Regions from separate parts of the Pelorhabdus rhamnosifermentans genome, predicted to be linked through region 1. Evidence: riboswitches for the same ligand, from Rfam matches in the RefSeq annotation. Region 1 holds a riboswitch; each other region holds the start of a gene.

Evidence for each region. Region 1 has a riboswitch for cyclic di-GMP ahead of Ga0466249_RS16650 (methyl-accepting chemotaxis protein). Riboswitches for the same ligand answer to the same signal wherever they lie in the genome.
Region 2: linked by a shared signal. The riboswitch ahead of Ga0466249_RS20390 (methyl-accepting chemotaxis protein) and the one ahead of Ga0466249_RS16650 (methyl-accepting chemotaxis protein) in region 1 are both predicted to bind cyclic di-GMP.
Region 3: linked by a shared signal. The riboswitch ahead of Ga0466249_RS21215 (sensor domain-containing diguanylate cyclase) and the one ahead of Ga0466249_RS16650 (methyl-accepting chemotaxis protein) in region 1 are both predicted to bind cyclic di-GMP.

What each region holds. Positions count from the first base shown of each region.
Region 1 is NZ_JAHGVE010000015.1:23,407-30,987, reverse strand. Features, by position in the region: gene Ga0466249_RS16655 (sensor domain-containing diguanylate cyclase) at 276-1,772, opposite strand; cyclic di-GMP riboswitch class I at 1,885-1,969, opposite strand; cyclic di-GMP riboswitch class I at 2,407-2,492, shown strand; gene Ga0466249_RS16650 (methyl-accepting chemotaxis protein) at 2,555-4,270, shown strand; partial or broken gene Ga0466249_RS16645 (transposase) at 4,624-5,133, shown strand; gene Ga0466249_RS16640 (alpha/beta hydrolase family protein) at 5,455-6,621, opposite strand; gene Ga0466249_RS16635 (flavodoxin family protein) at 6,665-7,581, opposite strand, start outside.
Region 2 is NZ_JAHGVE010000023.1:16,628-24,208, reverse strand. Features, by position in the region: gene Ga0466249_RS20390 (methyl-accepting chemotaxis protein) at 1-1,635, opposite strand, end outside; cyclic di-GMP riboswitch class I at 1,713-1,798, opposite strand; gene thiE (thiamine phosphate synthase) at 2,077-2,694, opposite strand; gene thiM (hydroxyethylthiazole kinase) at 2,675-3,499, opposite strand; gene Ga0466249_RS20375 (hypothetical protein) at 3,526-3,819, opposite strand; gene Ga0466249_RS20370 (MBL fold metallo-hydrolase) at 3,887-4,720, opposite strand; gene bioA (adenosylmethionine--8-amino-7-oxononanoate transaminase) at 4,849-6,189, opposite strand; gene bioD (dethiobiotin synthase) at 6,193-6,879, opposite strand; gene Ga0466249_RS20355 (hypothetical protein) at 7,166-7,581, shown strand, end outside.
Region 3 is NZ_JAHGVE010000025.1:42,420-50,000, reverse strand. Features, by position in the region: gene Ga0466249_RS21235 (DUF2019 domain-containing protein) at 1-34, shown strand, start outside; gene Ga0466249_RS21230 (OmpH/Skp family outer membrane protein) at 133-576, shown strand; gene Ga0466249_RS21225 (hypothetical protein) at 747-914, opposite strand; gene Ga0466249_RS21220 (DUF6612 family protein) at 1,643-2,587, shown strand; cyclic di-GMP riboswitch class I at 2,855-2,940, shown strand; gene Ga0466249_RS21215 (sensor domain-containing diguanylate cyclase) at 3,042-4,835, shown strand; gene Ga0466249_RS21210 (MmcQ/YjbR family DNA-binding protein) at 4,870-5,229, shown strand; gene Ga0466249_RS21205 (MurR/RpiR family transcriptional regulator) at 5,349-6,092, opposite strand; gene Ga0466249_RS21200 (PTS lactose/cellobiose transporter subunit IIA) at 6,342-6,656, shown strand; gene Ga0466249_RS21195 (PTS lactose transporter subunit IIBC) at 6,690-7,581, shown strand, end outside.

The sequences.
Region 1 (7,581 bases):
GTTTGCCTCCAATCGCCTTCCGAGTGAATGAATATATTCATTATTATCCATTTTTGCTTGTTTGTCAAGGTAACGATACCGATAAGAGACATCTGACAGTAGGCCTAGGCAATGTGCCTAAGCCTACAACGTTATGTTTAATGCCGCAACTATATCTACTAAACTCTGTAAAGCTAAAGATACTTATCCTCAAATTAGAAAAGTGGATCGGCTACACTAAACTAATACGCTTGCCTTGCCGGCCATTAACCTATCACAAATCTCAATCTCTTCGGCTAATTGCTGATCACATATGCTGTTACTCTATTTTTTGTTTCTTTGCTAATATAAAGCGCCTTATCGGCGAAATCCAATAATGCATCTACAGAATCAGCATTTTCAGGATAAGTTGCAATGCCTATACTTACTGTACAACCCTTTAATGTTTTTTCACTCTGCAAGCGTATTTTTTCTGCCAAAGATATGATTTTTTCCCGGGCGACATTCCGCAAAATAATTGCGAATTCATCTCCACCAAAGCGAAATACAAATCGAATCCCTACAATTGATTGCGTTATCGCGGTAAATTCTCTTAAAATATCATCCCCTGCTAAATGACCATATGTATCATTTAGCTGTTTGTAGTTATCAAGGTCTAGTATCATTATTCCTAGATTATCCAAAGAATGAGCTAGCACTTCGCCATTAAGCAATTCCAATATTTTGTCAAAAGACCTACGGTTATAAGTCCCAGTCAATCCATCAATGTCTGCAGCCCACTTTAATGTAGTATGAACTTCTTCAAGTCTTCTAATGGTGTTGTTATATACTTGAATCATATCATCAAATTCAGGCGCATAGTCATAAGAAATAATTTGTTTATACTTTCCTTTTTTCACAGAACTAAACGCCTCGACTAATGTATCTAGTGGCTTCGTGTATCGCCGTACTGTATATGTGCCAATAGCAATAACTACAAATATAGTAAATATCGATATAGCTAGAATTTCGTAAATCATCAACCTTCGGATTCGTGTTACCTCAGCAGTAGGAGTATTCACGCTAACAATCCAATTTAATTCGGGAACCTTACTATATCCAATATAGTGTTCTAATCCAGTATATTTTATAATAGCCGAGCCTTTACCTCCTTGCAAGTGATCAGCTATACTAGTTCCTTTTCCGATACTTTCCTTGTCCGGATGATAAACGATAATTCCTTGGCTGTCAGTAATTGAGATGAATCCCCCACGACCAAATGATTTATTGTCAAACATCGATGACAAACTATTTTCATGCAGCCAAACTGTCCCAACAACTACACCAACAATATTACCATTTTCAATAATAGGAGTCGCAATAGAGACAACCTTCCGCCCATGATTACTCGTGTATACACCACTAATATAAGTTTCCCCTCTAATAGCTCGCTGAAAGTAATCACGTTGTGACAAATTCAAACCTGAAACGTCCTTAACTCCACTGACAAGCATAACATCTCCATTTTTATCAAGTATCGAAATCACATTTACTTCTGGAACAATTTGATTGATTTTATCAAGAATAGCTTGATTGATATTAGGATCAGATGCAATAGTTTTTAATGAAGCCTCAATATTTTTAAAATACGCTAAGATCTGTTCAGCAAAATTATTCGCGGCTTTTTCATTAATAGTCAATAACAAATCATCAGTATTAGCAAGAAAAAATCTATCAAAAATAAAAAATTGAATGAAACTACTCATGATAACCAAACTACCGAGCAACAATGTAAATTTATATAAAAAACTCATTCAATCAATCCAACTTTCGAAAATCATTTCGGCTAAAAAAACATTTTTCCGTCACACTGGCGTTTAATTTTCATTAATCTTATAAAATAAAAAAATTGTCAAATTGCACTTTTCATGCAACCTGGCAATCATAGATTTTAAATCTTTAGATCAAGGCTTTGCGTCCCTCCTTTTCAAAAGGTTTGCTAACTATATTTATTGTCAATAGTATCCACATAATAATCCCGCTGCCGCCTCCCGCCAAATAGCCGAAGGGCGTTTGTTGCAATATCTTATCACATTAAATGAAAAAGCGCAGCCCCAGCAACGCAATAAAAAATATATTATCCCTAACTCGCATTTATTATAGCTGATCAAAATATTAAATGCAATATATTTCAAAAAACAGGTAATAAGGCCTATTCCAGCAATAAACCAGAATGGGCTTTATACGTCAAAACAAGAAAGGCTTCTCAAAATTCTCCATTTTATTCAAAAATGTTCTGTGTTACCACAAGTCCAGACGCGCAAAAGCTGCCTCCAGTACAGGATAAATGACTCATGTTTTGCGAAGAAGAGGACTATTGTAGAACAGCGTCGAAAAAAATTACCATATAGATGATTTTCCTTTAGAATTTCTATTTTAGAAATTAATACTATATTGCAGCAAACTTATCGAAAGATAAGGACGCAAAGCTATGGGTCTAAAAATCTAGGATTTATGATTGCCAGGTTGCTATTTGACATGTGTCATTTTAAGCAATCTGGCAATTTTTTTATAATTATCCACTAGGAGGAATAGCATGAATTTTTTTGATAATATGAAAGTAGCTCAAAAACTAAGTATCCTTATTCTTATCGCATTTTTATCTATGAGTATTGTAGGTTATACGGGGTACCATTACCTCCAACAATCAAACACCGAAATGACTACTATGTACGAAGACTACTTAGTACCCGTCGCACTTATAAATGAAAACAGTGCGCATATTAATAAAGTCAATTCAGCCGTAATGGAACTGATGCTCACAAAAGACGACAAAAAAAATCAAGAATTAAAGCAAACTATCGATGAGCGGGTAAATTCCTTTAATAACAATCTGGCAAAACTTGAACAGACACATTTAGATGACAAAACCAAGGAAAAATTAGCCGGAATCAAAACAACCATGCAAAAATTTCGAGAGGGTAGAAACGCTGTTATGGAATTAGCTTTGCAAAACAAAAATGCTGAAGCCTATGCATTATATGTTTCTGCCGTAGACCCGTTAGCAACAGATGCTCTGAACAGGTGCGATGATCTTTCTAAGTATTCTATTGAAGCATCAAAGAAAATAAATGCTAATAACAAAGTATCCTTCGAAAAAGCAAATCAGATTAACTTAGCAATTATTTTTGTATCTTTTGTAGTATTAATTCTAAGTGGGTTTTATATTACTAGAATAATTACAAAACCTCTCCATGCCATGGTGCTGATTTGCAAAGAATTTGCAGCAGGAGATTTTCGCGATAAGCCGCGAAGATTTATCAGAAAAGATGAAATCGGCCAATTAGCTGATGCTCTGGTAGATGTGAGAGGCAGTCTCCGTATACTTATGAAAAATGTCAATGAATCAGCAGAACAGGTGGCGGCTTCTTCAGAGGAACTGACCGCTAGTGCCGATCAGTCAGCACAAGCTGCTAACCAGGTTGCTGAATCTATTACTGAAGTAGCAACAAATGCAGATCAACAACTAAGTGCAGCTAATGACACATCTGCGGTAGTGGAACAGATGTCGGCCAGCATCCAACAAATCGCTGCCAATGCTAATGAAGTAGCTGGACAATCTGCCCAAGCATCTGATACGGCTAATGAAGGAAATAAGTCCGTAGATAAAGCAGTCAGTCAAATGGCTCATATCGAACAAACAGTTGTCTCCTCTGCCCAAGTAGTAGCCAAATTAGGGGAACGCTCGAAGGAAATTGGCCAGATTGTCGATACTATCTCAGGTATTGCTGGTCAGACAAATTTACTAGCGCTCAACGCTGCCATTGAGGCCGCAAGAGCCGGAGAACAGGGTCGAGGCTTTGCCGTAGTAGCAGAAGAAGTCCGCAAGCTGGCCGAGCAATCGCAAGAAGCGGCTAAACAAATCGCAACACTTATTAGTGAAATTCAAGGGGACACCGACAAAGCCGTAATAGCCATGAACGATGGTACTCGTGAAGTCAAGTTAGGCGCAGAAGTCGTCAATGCTTCCGGACAAGCCTTTCTAGAAATAGCAACTGCAATAACACATGTATCAAGCCAGGTGAAGGAAATATCCGCTTCCATTGAGCAGATGGCTATCGGCAGTCAACAAATTGTCGGATCAGTGAAAAAAATCGATGAACTAAGCAAAAAAGCAGCTGGAGAAGCACAGACAGTATCAGCTGCAACCGAGGAACAATCCGCATCAATGGAAGAAATCGCTTCATCTAGCCAAGCATTGGCCCACCTAGCAATGGATCTCCGCGAAGCTGTTAGCAAGTTTCAAGTTTAATGATAATGTGAAACGTTCCTACCCAGCTGCTGCCAGAGTAGGAACGTTTTTCTTTGCTAATAAATCCGGATCGGATTACAGGATTAAACCTTTACGCAAAATAGAACTAAGTCATACTAATTTTTTCTTAAACCAAATAAAATGGCACAGCTGCAAAAATCCCAGTTATTCCGCCAAACCAGAAAGGGGCGGAAGCTCCGAAGAGATCCCATAGAAATCCGGCAATGATTGATGCTGGTAATAGCGCGGTTCCCACCACCAGCGCATGCAAACCGAAAACCGAAGCTTTTTGACTTCTCTGTGCTATATCCGCCAGTAACGCTTTTTCAACGCCTTCCGTCAGACCGATATAAAGACGTCAATTTGATAATCAAGAACCATTGGCCGTTGTTGTAAGTGATTTAACCTATGTAAGAGTCAACCATAAGTGGAATTACATCTGTGTTTTGATTGATTTATTCAATCGCGAAATTATTGGCTATAGTACAGGCATTTATAAAAATGCTCCACTTGTGTACCGGGCATTTGCCAGCATCAAAACGAATTTGAAAAACATCTGCCTGTTTCATACAGATCGTGGAAATGAATTTAAAAATAAATTAATTGAAGGAGTTCTTGAAACATTTGAAATCAGGCACTCGCTGAGCATGAAAGGCTGTCCTTATGATAATGCCGTCGCAGAAGCTACATTCAAAATCATCAAGACAGAATATGTTCGTAACTATCACTTTGAAAATCTTGGCGAATTAAATCAAAAACTAGCAAGCTACGTAATTTGTTTTAACAGCAAAAGAATACATTCAACATTAGGTTATCTAAGCCCATTAGAGTACAAGCTTGCACACCTTAAAAAAGCTGTCTAGTAAAGTGTTGACATACCAATGCCTTCGATTTGAATATTCTCATGGCAGAAGGCCACCCTTGGGTTGTCCCGGATTTGAAGGCATTTGACATGATGATGCTCCCACGACAGAGAGTAAATCTTATCTCCGTGGCAAGCGGTAGAGACCACTCTAGAAGTTACTCTATTATTGCCTGCTCGCCGCGCTTAATCGCTTACGCACCATTGAACTAACTTCTCCCGTAGCTACATCGGATCCCAGGAAATTAATAACAGCAAGGTTTCTTGGCTGATCCATTATATTCCATGCATAAATCAAAAACCCTACTAATCTATCTAGTCCTCAATTTGATTTTAAAAGTTTTATCCAAGAAATAACTGTATCAAGAACAAGTTTTGTGTTACCGGCATTGCAGTGGTTTTCAGCCTGCTCTCTTTCCGTAAAAAGTCTGTATGTTAGTGAATGGACGTTGATTAAACGGTCAATAATCGGTTTATAAAACTCCACAGGAATAAAGTGGTCTCTCTCTGCCCCGATAAGCAGGAAGTCCTGGGTAATTCTATCGGCAATATCCAAATATGTAAACTTATTTATTGTCGATAGAAATTCATATGGACTTCGAGCCCCCATATTATGCATGCCGTGGTTTATCGCCCATTCCATCTGGGGATCTTTTTTCATTTGATTGCCCATCATATAATTCACAGTCTCTTCGTCCCCATTTTCCATCAAAAAACGCATCGTATCCTGCATAACCTTTGGCTTTCCGACCAGAAGCAGATCGAACAAATTAGGCAATAAGCTCCAAGCGACAACTCGTTTTATTCTCGGCTCAAACGCCGCAGCTCGCGGTGCGAGCATCGCCCCGAGGGATAGCCCGATAATTGACACATCATCCAATTTAAAAAAATCCAAAATGGCCTTGACCGGTTTTTCCCATTCCGGTGTAAAAATCATGCCTTCTTTCCTAAGCACACCGCCTTGGCCCGGTCCCTCAAAAAGATATACCGCAAAACCATTATCTCTTAGGTATAGAATCATCTGCAGAAATTCTTCCATGTAAGAATCATATCCGCCATGGAGCACTATGGTGTCCATAGGTTTACCGTTTTCCGGCTCTACGTACATAACCGGCAAGTATCCTGTTCCAAACGGCACCCTATCCTTTTTGACAATTCCCGACGCAAATAACTCGGTGTTATATTCATAAAACAGTTCAACTGCCTTATCATACGTTTTTAGCTTATCCGGGTCTCCATGGACCATAAAAAACTCCGCCATCCGATAATAAGCAATGGCATGCTTTATTCGATTTTCTCGAAAGGCATTCTCCGCCAGTTTCATCATTTCGGTTTTCCACGTTTGAATGCTGGTAATTTGCGGAGCAGCGGTTTTTAACTCATCTAAGTCTCCATTACTCCAAGAAAAGGTTCTGTTTAATTGATAATTGAAATTCGGATTCGAATGAAGCTGAAACGTTCCTTTTGAAAAACTGATCTTGTTCTGCATAGTATTGACCTCCTCGTAAATTTAATGAAACTCATTTAGCAAACTAATATTTAGGGCGTATTTGCATAAATATCTCTTTTGTAATATGATTTAATCCTTGCTGAGCAGCCTTCTTCTCTAAAGCCTTCTTTACAACATCCTGTAAAACATGGGGAATTGATTGTTTTAACTCTCTCAGCGCCTCGCCATCCCATTGAATGGCAGTGCCAATATTAGAAAGGTCGGTATTAATAATAAAATCGTTATCATGAAGCACATTTCGTTCCCAATAGTCTTTCATTCTATTGGTGATTTCATCACCGGCCAGTATGCCGCCTATGACATTATTCATAATGTGACTTTGATGAATTTGGGCACCTTCAGGTGTAAACCTATTAAACTGATCAGATTGATCTTTGTTTAAACTTAAGCCACATACGGCACAGGTTGGACCGCCGTCCTTATTGATTTTGAAAGCATCCGCCAGGCAATTAGGACAGATCAATTTATCTTCGCACTCGTTAATCGAGGATTTGATTCCTCTTCCTTGTGCAATCGAACTAGCAAGATTTTCACCAAGTTGACCCACTAATCTTAGCTTGCTTGGAGATAACAAGACCTCGCCTTTATTGAACGCTTGCCCTATAACAAATTGCCCGAGTATTTCGCAGTTGTACAGTCCTAAAAATAGACTAGAATAAATTCTCTGCAGTGGATACCATACCGATTGACCCCCGCCTGCCACCGAAACCGCAACACCGTATTTTTTCTTTTTACTATTGGCCATTTTCTCAATAGCCCAAGCGGCCGACCTATCCATTACAGCCTTTAATCTTGAAGGAGGGGATAAATAATAGCAGGGTGACGCCAGTGCAATTGCATCCGCTTCCTCTATCTTGTTCTTTATCACCTCCAAATCATCTTTCAACACACATTTGTGAAATTCGTTGCTGCATCCTAAACAACCAATACAATGTCCAA
Region 2 (7,581 bases), on a different contig from region 1:
TGTGGCGGCTTGTGACTGCTCAGCTAATTTGCGGACTTCTTCAGCCACGACGGCAAAACCTTTGCCTTGTTCACCGGCACGTGCCGCTTCGATAGCAGCATTTAACGCTAACAAGTTCGTCTGTCCGGCAATTCCGGAAATCGTAGCTACAATTTGACCAATTTCTTTTGATTTTTCGCCAAGTTCCGCTACGACCTTCGCCGAAGTATTCACGGTTTCTTCAATTTGTGCCATCTGGTTTACTGCTTCATTAACAGATTCACTGCCTTGACCAGCTTTATCAGCAGCTTGCTCCGAACGATCGGCTACCTGACTGCTTGTTGCCGCAACATGCTGAATATGAGCAGTCATTTTTTCCACTACACTAGCAGTTTCATTGGCAACCACCAATTGTTCGCTAGCTCCGGCCGCAACTTCTGTAATCGAAGCGGCGACTTGATTAACAGCCTGAGACGATTGATCTGAACTTGCTGTCAATTCTTCGCTTGATGCCGCCAAATGTTCTGATTGAGCACTCATTTTTGCCACAAGATCTCGTAAATTTCTCTGCATAGCCCGAAACCCTTGTGCCAATTGGCCTATTTCATCCACTGATGTAATATGCATTTTTCTTTCACGCAAATCGCCTTGTGCTAAAAGCAAGCACTCATCGCGCAGTCGAGTAATCGGAGCTGCAAAACGTTTTGCCAAAATCACAATGGATCCTGCCGCCAACAGTAAACATACCAAGGAAATTCCTAGCATCAGCCATGCTAAATGACTCGTGGCACGCGTAGCTTCCTGCTGCGGTGCCGCTACCATCATGACCCAGCGCTGTCCGCCAGGTAAATTGATTGGAGTAGCTACGGCAACTCTTGCTATACCATCAACGAATGTATAGTTGCCTTTCACTTGTTTGCCTGTCTGACTCGTCTTAATTAATTGAATTAGTTGATCATCCAATTCCGTTTGTTGCAAATTCAACTCAGAATTGATTTTTTTATCAATTAAATTTAACTTTCCGACAAGTTCAGGCTGCTTGGGATGAGCAATGATCATACCAGAGGCATCGGAAATCTGGCCATAACCTGTCTCAAGAAATTTTAGATCCCCTATCATATTCGTGAGCCGTTCCAATGAAACCGTGCCGATAGTTACACCTGTCATTTGTCCATTGTTCATCACAGGTACAGCTAACATCACGGACAGTTTCCCTGTTGATTTTGACAGAAGAGGATTAGATACAACGGCCTTTTTGGTGGATACAGCTTGTTTAAAATAATCCCGATCCCCATAATTCGCCATAGTTCCTTCACTAGTCACGCCCATACCATCAGGAGCAATAAAAATGAGTGCGTCAAATCCATTATTAGCTTGTTTTACCTCTTGTAGAACTTGCATAATTTGAGCTTTATCACTGCCTATACGTAAAGCAGGATGATTTGCCACGCCATCTAGGCGAGCCAGCAAAACTTCGATATCATCTTGCACCCGATTGGCATAGTCCGTTCCTACAGCCATAGCCGTTTCATTGACACTGGCAGTTAATGATTGCTTGGAAAAATAATAGCTACTCAGTGATAATAGTCCCAAGAACACCAAAAATAACGGAACTAAAATCATTAATAACTTAATTTGAATACTTTTGATTTTCACGCTCAACATACTCCTTTAAATTAACATGATCAAAAAAAAACAAGCACTCGGCCTGCCTTCCACAACAATACTTTTTCGTTGGTAGCCTGGCAGTCATAGGCATGTTGCCTTTAGACCCATTGCTTTGCGTCCCTATTTTTCAATAAGTTTGCTCAATATAAAATGAATCTTGTTAACTGATGACACCTCGCACTTCTTTGTTCACCTCTTCTCCAAATAATAATGCAACACATAATATTTAAAATACTTGTATAAAACACAAAAAAAATACACAAGGTATTTTAAGGTATAATACAACAAAGAACTTAAAATCCCCTGCAAAATGGATAAAATACTTAAATATACTAAACAACTGCAATTTTATAATCTCTATAAGTAAATTGCAGGTCTAAACAATACGAAACCGCTATTTATCTAGAATTAGAAAAATAGCGGTATATTTCATTGGCGAAGTTTTCTTGCAGACCCATAGGGATCACGAGCGGCAACAATAGCGGATACCACTGCGGCACCATCTACTCCTGTTGCCATTACCTTACTAATATTGTTCTCATTAATCCCGCCAATAGCCACAACAGGAATATTTACTTGTCTCTTTATTTCTTGTAACATTTGCAAACTTACATTACTTGCATCATCTTTTGTTGTCGTAGGAAATACTGCTCCTACTCCCAAGTAATCTGCACCGCCCGCTTGAGCCGTTAAAGCCTGCTTGAGCGTAGCTGCAGATACACCAATTATTTTATTAGGTCCAAGTAACCTTCTTGCCACCGACAAAGGCATATCATCCTGCCCGATATGAAGGCCGTCGGCATCGATAGCTAAAGCAATATCAGTTCGATCATTCACTATAAAAGAAACACCATATTTTGCAGTAATACCTTTTAACAATAAAGCACATTGAAAGAATTCTCGCGTGGATAAACTCTTTTCCCGAATTTGCACTATCGTAACGCCGCCTAAAATAGCTTGTTCCACTGTTGCCACAATATCTTTCCCGTACAACAAATCTCTATCTGTTACTAAATATAACGAATAGTTAATGGGACTTTTGCTCATAAATAACGCGACCCCCTTTTCGTATGTCTTCTTCAGTCATGGACCAAACAGCATCAAACAATCGGACTCTGAAGATCCCAATACCTTCTCCTGACTGCAAGGACTTTTTTGCTAACTCCCCGGCCAAGCCCATGACCGTCACGCCGGCGGCCGCCCCAATAAATGGATCGGGTGCTATCCCGCAAAAGCAGGCAATCAAAGAAGTCGCCATACATCCTGTACCTGTTACCTGCGATAAGATCACATGACCATTATCAATGCGACAAATTCTATCTCCTTGCGCAATAATATCTCGCTTACCTGTGATAGCGATTACACAATCAAGTTTTTGAGCTAGCTGTTGCGCCACCTTTTCGCTATCCTCTTCACCAGAAACCGAATCAACACCTTTGATATCAGCATCCATACCTGCTAAAATCTTGATCTCTGACATATTGCCCCGAATGACTGTAGGACAAACTTCTTCGATAATTCGTTTGGCCGTAGTTGTGCGTAATTTTGTAGCTCCCACTCCTACTGGATCAAAAACAATGGGAATCCTTTTTTCTCGCGCCCTTTTACCTGCAACTATCATTGACTCAATATTGCGGGCATTTAGAGTCCCTATATTAATAACCAAGGAAGAAGCAAAAGAAACCATTTCTTCCACCTCGCCAATATCATCAGCCATAACAGGAGATGCACCGATTGCCAAGGTCATGTTAGCACAATCATTGACTGTCACATAATTTGTAATATGATGCACTAACGGTTTTTTCTCTTTAATTTCTAAGAGTAGATTCACTATTTCTGGCAATATTTCCATTTCCTATGCCTCCAAGTATTTTTATTCTAGTGAAATCTCGATAAGATAGTTTTTCTTTTGTCCATATCACTCATTTTGCTGCCATTAAAGAATTGCCTACAGACAAAGAGTGTCTCCACGGGATTCATCCCTTCTTCATAGCCCTGTTGCTCAAACTCATGCCAAATGCCTTCTTGCATTTTTTGCGAAAGTCTCTGCAGTTTGCCAAACTCAGCAAGCACATTTTTTAGTTCATCACTATCCATTAAGGCCATAATCTTTTTACCTTTTTCCAAACCAATGATAAAAAGAAAAGCCGCTACCTTTTGCAGTGCATTCAACCGAAGTACCTCCCTTATAAGTGTTCAAATCCCTTACCAGTATTTTTTCGATTAGCAACCTCATGCATTAATATTCCAATACTAATCCTACACCAATCTCTTTAACATTCATAGCTTGAGCTAAACTTATTTTTGAATATAAATCAGTACAATGGCAGGCATAAATAGCGTGAGGCTGGCATTTTGCAAGATATTCAACGGTATTACTTAATTTATCTTGGGAGGGATTTAACAGGTGAAAACCGCCAATAACATCATAGACTCTTTCCTCATGACATATCTTTTTAGCATATTCAATCATATTGCAAATTCCCGCATGAGAACATCCTGTGATGATAATCAATCCCTGATTAGACCGATACACCAGTGCAGAATCATCCAGTACAAAGTCATCTTCCCAAATGCCATCCCGCAGTGTTTTACCTATTGGGGTTCTTGCCTCAAACGCATTAGTTCTTTCGATTTCGCCCAAAAACAGGAGTCTATCAGTAAGCCATAGAGACTGTTTCCCAAGCTCTAATGAAAACGACTTCTTTAATTGATTGCTAGAAAACATGGACCCCACATCAAGCCCGTCCACATTCTTATCTAAAAATGCATCTGGATGAGCTATGACGGTAGGTTTTTTACATCGATGCCCTTCAGCTATTGCCTCAGAATATAGTTTAACTAATTCGTTGAGTCCCCATGTGTGATCATTGTGCCCGTGTGAAATAACTACCCCATCTAACGTTAATAAATCAATACCCATTTTAATGGCATTTCTCAGGAATATACCCGAATATCCTGTATCAAATAAGTATTTTCTATCATCACACTCAATGAAATACGATACACCGGGCTCGCCCTGAAAATATCTATCAATCAGCGTATGATTATCAACTAAAACGGTTAGTTTCATATTTACCCTCCCTGTTTCATCCTTTATCTACCTTAAAACAATTACCCCAAAAATGCAAAAAATCCTGCAAAATGTCTTGAAGAGCTTTTTGCAGGATTTTTTGTTAAATATTATATGATTAGCATGAATCAGCCTAAAATTTCCTGAATGGAGTCCGCACATACTTGTACCACAAAATCCATATCTGTACGGCTAATCGTCAATGGAGGATTAAAATACAGCACATCTCCTATCGGTCTGAGGACAACGCCTTTGTCCAGAGCCTTTTTATAAATCTGGTAGCCTATTCTGCGTTTTCCATCAAAGGAGCGCTTCGTTTCTTTGTCTTCTACCAACTCAATGGCATTAATGAGGCCAATCGAGCGGATATCGCCAACATACTTATAGTCCTTTAACTTCTCACAGATCAACTGAGTAAAATACACGGCGTTTTGATTGGCCTTCGTTAAAATGCCTTCTTCCTGCATAATGGCCAAAACTTCAACAGCCGCTGAGCAAGCCAAGGGATTACCACTATAAGTATGGCTATGCATAAACGCTTTATGCGTACCGTAATCTGCATAAAATGCATCATACATCGTTTGGGTCGTTACGACCAATGCCATTGGCAAATAGCCGCCTGTCAGCCCTTTGGAAAGACACATGATGTCAGGTGAAATTTCTGCATAGTCACAGGCAAACATTTTGCCTGTTCGGCCAAAACCCATGGCAATTTCATCGTCAATTAGATGAACGTTATGCTGATTACAAGCTTGGCGAAGTTTTTTGAGATAAATGGGCGGATAGATTTTCATGCCTGCTGCCCCCTGTACAAGCGGTTCAACCAAAAAGGCACAAGTCTCATGTCCATATTGCGCAAAACATTTCTCAGCTGCCTCAAAGCACTCAGCATTGCAGCTTTCACGTTGCTTGCCATAGGGGCATCGATAACAATCCGGCCCGTCCACATGAATCATATCAAGCAGCATCGGCTTAAAAATCTCGGAATACAAATCAACACCACCCACAGACAAAGCACCTACCGTTTCACCATGATACGCATTGGTCAGGGACATAAACTTTTTTTTCTGCCTATTGCCTGTCTGATAATGATACTGAAAACTCATTTTCATAGCGGCTTCAACTGCTGAAGACCCGTTATCGGTAAAAGAAAATTTAGTAAGTCCCGCAGGGAGAACCTGCACCAACCGATCGCACAGAGTAATAGCGGGAACATGAGAAAAATTAGCGAATATAACATGTTCCAATTTGTCGATCTGTTTTTTCACAGCTGTGTTAATACGTTCGTTACAGTGTCCCAATAGATTACACCACCAAGAACTGACAACATCAACATAACGCTTGCCATGAATATCATACAGATACATTCCTTTGGCATGATCAATAATAATGGGGGGAAGTTCTTCGTAATCTTTCATTTGTGAGCATGGATGCCAGATATGTTCTAAATCCAATTCAATTAAATTCATTGGTTAGACCTCCTTATAACATTCACACAGAATTTTTGCATCTAGTGTGAGATTTTCATCGTTATTGGCGACGCAGGTAATGACGGGCAGACCTGTTAATCGTTCGATGGATTTTTTATTGTCTCTATGTAAAAAATTACCATTATCATACTTGTTTAAGATAATGCCTTTTACTAGAATTTCTTTGCTTCTGGCATAGTCTATGGTTAATACAACGCTATTAATTGTGCCAAGTTCGGCAGAAGCCACAACAATTATATCCAGTTTCAAAAGCTTAATAATGTCGATCAACATCAGCTCTTTTTCATCTAACCGCAAGGGGCAAATAATACCACCGCTGCCTTCAACCGTGATATAGTCATATTGCTGTTTAGCCTTAGCAAAATCAGCAAGTATGACGTCTGTTTCAATTGGCTGTTTCTCTATTTGCGCTGCAAGATGAGGGGACACAGCTGTTTTGTAAATATATGAAACCATATCCTGCGGACGAACAGCAAGTCCTGCCGTATCAGCAACAACTTTACAGTCACCAGGTATAAGTTCTCCGTCCACCACATCTGCACCGCTGAGGGCCGCTTTATAGTAACCCGCATTCATTCCGCTTTGACGCAATAATTTTACAATTAAGCTCGTAACATAAGTTTTGCCGACATCCGTTCCAGTTGCTGTGATAAATATTCCTTTACTCATAACATTTCCACCTCGTAATGTAAGTTTTTCGATTACATTTTGCATAATACCCACGGTAGTATGAATTCATTATAATGGAAAAAGTCATAATTGTAAACCACGTAACTTTAATAAGTTAACAATTGACTTTTAGAATAAATTGCATTATAATGCAATTTAATAAAATTATGCAAGCAGACTCTTGAATACCCAGTTTAATCTAATTAGAGATATCTGCTTTTATTAAGTAAACCAGAAATTAAAATTCGGTTTACAATTAATCGGATAATATGGAAAGGGGTTTGTTATGACACCACGGAATATGACAGTAACTGGATTGCTAGCGGCACTTATCGCAATTTCCGGTTCCTTAAAAATGCCAGGGATTATTCCCGGTACAGAATTCCAACTGTCTGCGCCGTTGGCTGTAGCGATTTGTGCTGTTTATGGTTTTCGCCGCTATTTTGTGGCCGGAATTTTGGCCAGTATTGTAACATTGCTGTTAGGAACGCAAACGCTCTTAAATACAGCAATCGCCCTACTATTTCGTGTAACGATTGGCTTGGTTTTAGTTGTCTGTGGGACTGCTTGGCCAGTTGTCGTTATCGCCGGTCCGATTGCTTCATTTCTGGCTAGATTGAGCTTAATGGGAATTATGGGGCAAGCGGCGTGGGCCGTAATAGCTGCCGCAATTCCAGGAATGATTTACACAGCTTTTACAGC
Region 3 (7,581 bases), on a different contig from region 1:
ATGGAAAAATGGAAATCTAAAGTTTGATTTTTAGCTATTAGTTATAAGAAATGAGATTAGTGGATGGAAAAGCGAGTTCAACGGAACATAAAAAATCCGCCCAATAACTAAAAATAGAAAGGGGCATGTCCATTGTTTACCAAACAACTTAAAACTATCTTTCTATCAGCTTTCGTACTTTTCAGCATACTAGCTTTTACAAATCCTACCACTACCTATGCTGCTGACGCATCTCAAGTCGGAGTAGTAAATTATCAACAATTAATTAATCAGCATCCAGATATGGCTCAAGCTAATGAAACCTACAAAGCAGCAGTCAAACAAGCGCAAGATGATTTTAATGCTAAATCAGCCAACATGAACGATCAAGATAAAAAAGCCTTATCCCAACAGTTACAACAAGGCTTACAACAAAAGCAGCAGGAACTAATAAACGCTATTCGTGATAAAGTAAATGCTGCAATCAAGGCGGTAGCTGAGGACAAAGGATTAACCGTTGTTGTCGATAAAAGCGTTATCGCTTATGGTGGACAAGATATAACAGATGACGTATTGAAAAAGATTACGGGTAAATAAGTAAAACAGAGGGTAGCGGACAATCAATAATCCGTTACCCTCTATTTTTATCTCAGTGTCCTCTAGTAACACCCAATCATTAGGTAATAAATTCCTATTAAACTGTAAAGCCCAATGATTCTAGCAATATCTGAGTGAATCAGAGCCTAGTCAGAATTTTGACTAGGATATTAAAATGACTTCGACTCATTGCTATTGCAATATGGACACATACCACCATGTCCAGTACCTGAACAATTGCTACAATAAATACTACCACAGTCTTGGCATTTAATAAGTTGTCCACCACAAGGTGCATCAGCACCACAATTCGGACATTTCATCACATTATCGTACATCGTAATTCCCCCTTAATAATAAGAATAATTCTAATATATCACCTAGCGGTGATGACGAAAACGGTGTTTTCGTCGTAGAGGTCTTTCTATGTAAAATATCATGAATTTAGTAAAATTAAGGTATAAATCAATCTGTCACTTTAAATAATAATCAAATTAAACAATAGAGTCACCACAGTAACTACAGAGAATTTTTCATAAACCATTGATATAGATACTATTAAATACTCACCCGGAATAAATCTGGTTCAAACAGTGATAACTAATGACAATTTACTGTCACATGTCACAGTACCCTGTAGAAATTATTCCCTAGGATACAGGTTATAGTGATTTTCCAAAATATTTTACAAAAAATCACAAAAACTATGTTACACTTTCGCAGTTTTGTAATATTTATATATTAAAATTAAAAATTAAAAAAGGAAAAATATATATTTATACACGCACCAACCCGCTAAATATAAGGATTTTAAACAACACCCAATAACATAAGGGTTAAAAATTGTACAGACGCTATTACCACTCGCTACAAAATAATTATTATTTACCCAGTTGGAGAGATCTTAGCCAATTTTTTTATGAATATAGAGCTGTTAAAAAATATATAGGACCATTTATCCCATTGCGGGAAGATTGATTGTAAATCGTAGGGGGCTATTCTATACTAATACTGTATGGAAAGCAGTGGAATTTATAAAAGGGAGTTTGATGACGGGATGAGATTTATGCGAAAGATCAACTGGGGTTTGGCTTTAGTATGGGGGCTGTTGTTTATGGCAATGGGTAGTTCGCTCGTTTTTGCCTCTGAGAAGCTGTCGCCGGAAAAAGCGTATTTGAGCTATGTATACCAAAATATGATGGAAGTAAACAGTGTGCATTGTGATATAACGGTCCAAGCAGATACGACAATGGGACAAATGAAGGCAGTAATCAATGGCGATGTTCAGTCGAACCCGTTGGGTTATAAAAGTGATATAAGTATTTGGACTCGGGATATGAAGGATAAGGAAATGACCATTCCCATGAAACAGTATCTTGAAAGAAGCCCTAGTGGTTTAGTCGTTTATACAATGGTTAATGAAAAATGGTTTAAGCAGATTGTTCCTGAGTGGAGTCCTGTGAGTAAAAATGACCTTTCTGCAGATGAAAAAAATGCTGCTTGGGTGAATCTGCTGCAGATGATGAAATCTGTGAAGCTTCAGAAGGAAACACCCGCTTATAAGTATATAGATGTTACATTAGATAGTATGCAGATCAGTGATGCGATTGCTGCGGCTGTTAAAGAAAATAATGTACAGGAAAAAGATATATTGAGCATGACTGCGATCGGGCGGATGGCTTTGTTAGCTGTCGGCGATTTGACGTATACTGTTAAAATCGATAAGGCAACAAAAATGGTAACAGAAGTGGATATGGATTTGACAGATCCGATTCGCAAAGGAGCGAACTTGTTTTTAGATCTAGTGCATCCAAAAGATCGGGCGAAAATGGAAGACTTCTTAACAAACTCGACATTGAGTATGCAGATCGTTTATTCGAACTATAATAAGGTAGATCCCATCGTGATTCCTCAGGAAGTAAAGGATACGGCAAAGGAATACAAGGCACCAGTACGGAAGGCACATTCTAAACAGGTTAAGCCAAGCGGTGAAACAGTAACTCGTTTGTAAAAACTAAATTGATCAAAACTTACCGTTGTTTGGACCAACTATTTTGCCTAAAGAAAGTCATTCCAAGAAAATTCTATGTTGTGGGGTGACTCGTATTGAAAATTCAGAAAAAGTTCTGGCTTTCATTGTCTATTTGCTTGTTATGCAGTCGTTAATGTGGGAACCGGTCCGGAGGTAGACGGCAAGCCCACCTAGAATCTTAAATTCTAAGGCGAAAATAAAGAGGGTTTTATCGAAGTTTGTCGAAATACCAGACTTAGAAATATAATTGCAATTGGGTGAACCTTTTAAAGAAGAGGATGTAAAGTTATGGGGTTAAAGATTATTTAATTTATGTTTGCCAGGCTGTCAAAATAAAGGTATACCAGACGTTATTTGTCTGGTTTTTTGTTTTATTTCGATTAGATCAATTTCAAAAGCCGGATGATAGCCGACCTACATAGGGGGTATCCGTTTGAAAACAATAAATACATTTTATGAGGATTTTAACGGCTTATCAGAATTTGTTCGAAACAATCAAAATATTTTGCGTTCTAACGAGAACTCCGCTGTACTAGTGCAGGTTTTCAATGGCCAATGTGACCAAGAATTTTTCAAGCGATTGTTAGCAGAAATTGCTGAATTGGTTCCCGATGCTCTTATTCTTGGTACAACGACATCTGGTGAAATTATAAATGGACAAGTGAATGGACTCAAGACAGTTCTGTCTTTTTCGATTTTTAAACGGACTGTAGTTAAAGCAGGATTCTTTCCAAAAGGAAACCAAAATGATTTCGATTTGGGTCGTAAAATAGCCTCGACACTTGGTGGCGGTAAGGCGAAGCTATTAATTTTATTTGCTACAGGAAGGACGATGAATTCTACCGCTGTTTTAAAAGGGGTAGAATCGGTATTCCCTGGCTTGCCTGTTACTGGTGGTAATGCGGGTCATAACGCTCTTGGCTGCTTTGTTTCTTGTAACGGACAAATTACAAGTTACGGTGTTGTGGGGGTTGTACTAGAGGGGGAAAATTTAAAGGTTAGTTGTTATTCCCATTTAGGGTGGCAACCCATTGGCAAAGAAATGACTGTCACTAAGGTTGATGGTTTAAGGGTGTATACTATTGATAATATACCTGTTTATCAGATTTATCGGAAGTATTTAGGCTTAGATAGAATTGGTAATTTCTCTAACGCTGTGGAATATCCCCTCTTAGTCAATAGAAATGGATCCCTGCTGGCTAGAACACCAGATATTTACTATGAGGACGATTCAATTTCCTTCGTGGCAGAATTAGTTGAAGGGGAAAAAGTTCGCTTGAGTTTTGGTGATATTGGGATGATCTCGGAAGCGACAGTCAGTCTTTGTCAAGAGATTAGGCAACATCCCGCTGAAAGTGTTTTTGTCTATTCCTGTGAGTCGCGCAGAGGATTTCTACAGGAGCTTAGTAAGATTGAAACTGAGCCACTGCAAGAAATTGCGAACACATCCGGCTTTTTTACTTATGGGGAATTTTATTATAGCAACAAAACTAACCAAGTACTAAATGCTACGATGACAGTCGTAGTTCTTGCTGAAACAGCTGGAAAGGTATTGGAACATACGGTAACGCGAGGAGAGGAAAATTCCAGCGTAAGCTATAAATTTTCTAAAGATAAAATAGTCGAAAGAAGTTCTGGGGTTCTTAAGGCATTAACACATCTAATCAACACGGTGACCGACGAACTGGTTACTGCAAATGAGAAGCTGAAATATGCCGGCCAACATGACTCGTTAACAGGACTTTATAACCGTGCATTTTTTGAACAGGAAATGGAGTTTCTTGAGACACAAGACGGTCCAGTAGGTATTGTTGTCTGTGATTTAGACTGTCTTAAAGTGATAAATGATACTTTCGGGCATAGTTTTGGGGACCAAATGATTTGTAAGGCTGCAAATGTAATTACCGAAGCATGTCGCAAAGAGGATATTGTAGCTAGGATTGGGGGCGATGAGTTTGCTATAATAGTTACGAATGCTACGTTATCTGGACTAAAAAATATTCGCAAGAGAATTGTATCTATAGCGGCAAAAACTAGAAGCATACAACCTGAAAATCTTGTTTATCTATCCGTTGGCTTCGCTCTTAAGACAAGCGGTGGGGAAAAAAGCTTGGATGGTGTTTTTAAGATCGCTGATGCAAATATGTATAGTCATAAAATGAGAAATAAACAATATTCGAAAAAGACGATTCTAGGAAGAACTGCCTTTGTAAACAACGACTATTAAGGAATAGGCGAAGTCACTAAGGAAGGGTGAGAGAATGAACTCCAAAGTATTTTATAACTATTGCTTGGCCCAATTAGGTGCCGTCGAGGACTATCCTTTCGGACCTGACGTAATAGTGTTTAAAATTGGCGCTAAAATGTTTGCACTTATGTCTCGTAGGAATAACCAGGATAATCTTTCATTGAAATGTAATCCTCATTATTCAGAGATACTAAGAAAGCAGTATTCAAGTATAATTCCAGGGTACCACTTAAATAAGCGCTGCTGGAATACTTTAATTCTTGATGGCAGCATTCCGGAAAAAGAAATTAAGGCTTTAATAGAACATTCTTATGAGTTGGTATTTAAATCTCTTCCTCGTATGATGCGTGCAAAGTATCAAGACGATTTTTAATGTGTCTTATATCGAGAGTAAAAAAATTCTGTGCGTTCAGTTATGAATTCTTATCGGACAATAAAAAAGTGCATGAGATAATTGATTTTCAATATCTCGTGCACTTTTTTTATTGTTCATTATTTTTTTAGTGTTAGGTAGTCAATAATGATTCTTGATAATACATAAAGCGGAAAGCGAGAAGTTACGTCTACCTTTGTGATCGAAGTATGTTTATGTTTATATCCCCATAAGGAAATGTCGGACATTTTTGTCAAAGGGGAATTCTCAGCGGAAGTACAAGTAATTAATTTCGCTCCGATAGATTTTGCATTTTCTGCAGAAACAACTAATTCTTCTGTTGTTCCGGATAGTGAGAAAATAATCAGCAATTCATCGGATTTTATATCTGTGGAAACTTTCTTCATAATGGCTGCATCAGAAATCTGAAAAATATTAAATCCTAATAATTGCAATTTTAATGAAAATTCCTGCGCGACGAGTATGGTTAAGCCTCTAGATAGGATATAAATGCGTGAAGCGTTTTTGATCAATTCAATCGATTGGAGAATTTGATCAATTGATATGTGCTCAATTGTATTAGTTACTTCCAATAATGATTTTTTTAAGATTTCATTTACCTGAATGGAATTTTCCGATTCGGAATTTTTTCTGGATAGTAAATATCGTAATTCAGCAAAACCATCAATGCCGCATTTTTTTATGGTCCTAGAAACGGTTGCCGGAGAAGAAAAAGTCTGTTCAGCAACAGCTCCGATCGACATATTGGCTATCTTATCCGTATTTGCATTAATAAAGGTAATGACTTGTTTTTCTGTAGCTGTAAGCCTGTCGTAGCAGGAATGATTTATTTTTACTAACATAAATAAAAATCCCACCCTTTCCATTCATTCTAAGAATAAATAGGAAATTTGTCAATAAAAAGAAAATAATGAAAATTGTTTCAAAATTCGAAAACAAAAGTAAATTTGAACGCAATATAATATAAACAAAAGACAAAAAGATAATATTGACTGAAAAGGTGGAGTTGTCAGATGAATTTATTGAAAAATCGTGCAAAGCGGAATATCGTGACTAATTATAAAATTTACTAAATTGCGGAGGAAGATAAGATGACGAATGAAGAGATGGAAATGATAACTGTTGAGATTATAGCTTATGCCGGAGATGCAAGATCAAAATACATGGAGTCCTTAGCGGCAGCGAATAATGCGGATTATGACAAAGCAGAAAAACTGATTCTAGAAGGTAATGATCTGATTACGGAGGCGCATAATACGCAGACAAAGGTGCTTCAAATGGAAGCTTCCGGTGAAAAAATTAAGGTAAACTTTTTAACAGTTCATGCGCAAGATCATTTGATGACAGTAATGCTACTGCGAGACCTCGTCAAAAACTTTATCAATTTATATAAAAAAACAAATTAATTCAATTTCATAAAATAGGGCGGAGGATTAGGTATGGAAAGATTAATTCATTTAATTGAAACGATGAAACCGATGTTTGAAAAAGTTTCATATAATTCTTATCTGAGAGCGATTAGAGATGGATTTGTCAGTTGTATTCCCGTAGTTTTATTTTCAAGTATGTTCATCTTGGTTGCATGTGTTCCCAATATATTCGGCTATGTTTGGCCTGAAAATATCAGTCAGCTACTATGGAAAGCTTATAACTATTCCATGGGAATTCTGGCAGTGTTAATGGTGGCAACCATTGCGAAGAGTTTAACAGATAATTTTAATAATTTGTTGCCAAAATTGAGACAAATTAATTCGGTATCTGTCATGATTGTTTCCATTTGTTGTTTCCTTTTATTAAGTGTTGAGTCTATTAAAGGTGGATTTTCAAGTGAATATATGGGAACAAAGGGCTTATTATCAGCATTTGTTGTAGCTTTTATCATACCTAATATTTATAAATTTTGCGTGAAAAATAATATTACAATCAAAATGCCTGATGAAGTACCGCATAATATTTCGCAAACTTTTGCTGATTTAATTCCGTTGGCAGTATCGGTTTTATTCTTTTGGTTAGTTAGTATATTTTTTAAAGATCTTGTCGGTATGGGATTCAGTGCATGGATTTTGGAAGTATTTAAACCGTTGTTTACGGCGGCAGATGGATATATCGGTGTGGCAATTATTTATGGTGCAATGGCAATGTTCTGGTTTATCGGTATTCATGGTCCTTCTATTGTAGAACCAGCGGTAACAGCAATTTATATTGCCAATATTGAAGCGAACTTAAATTTGTTTCAGGCAGGCGAACATGCAACGAATGTATTGACGCATGGTACTTCTTATTTTGTTGCTACATTAGGTGGTACAGGTGCGACTTTAATGTTTGCAGCAA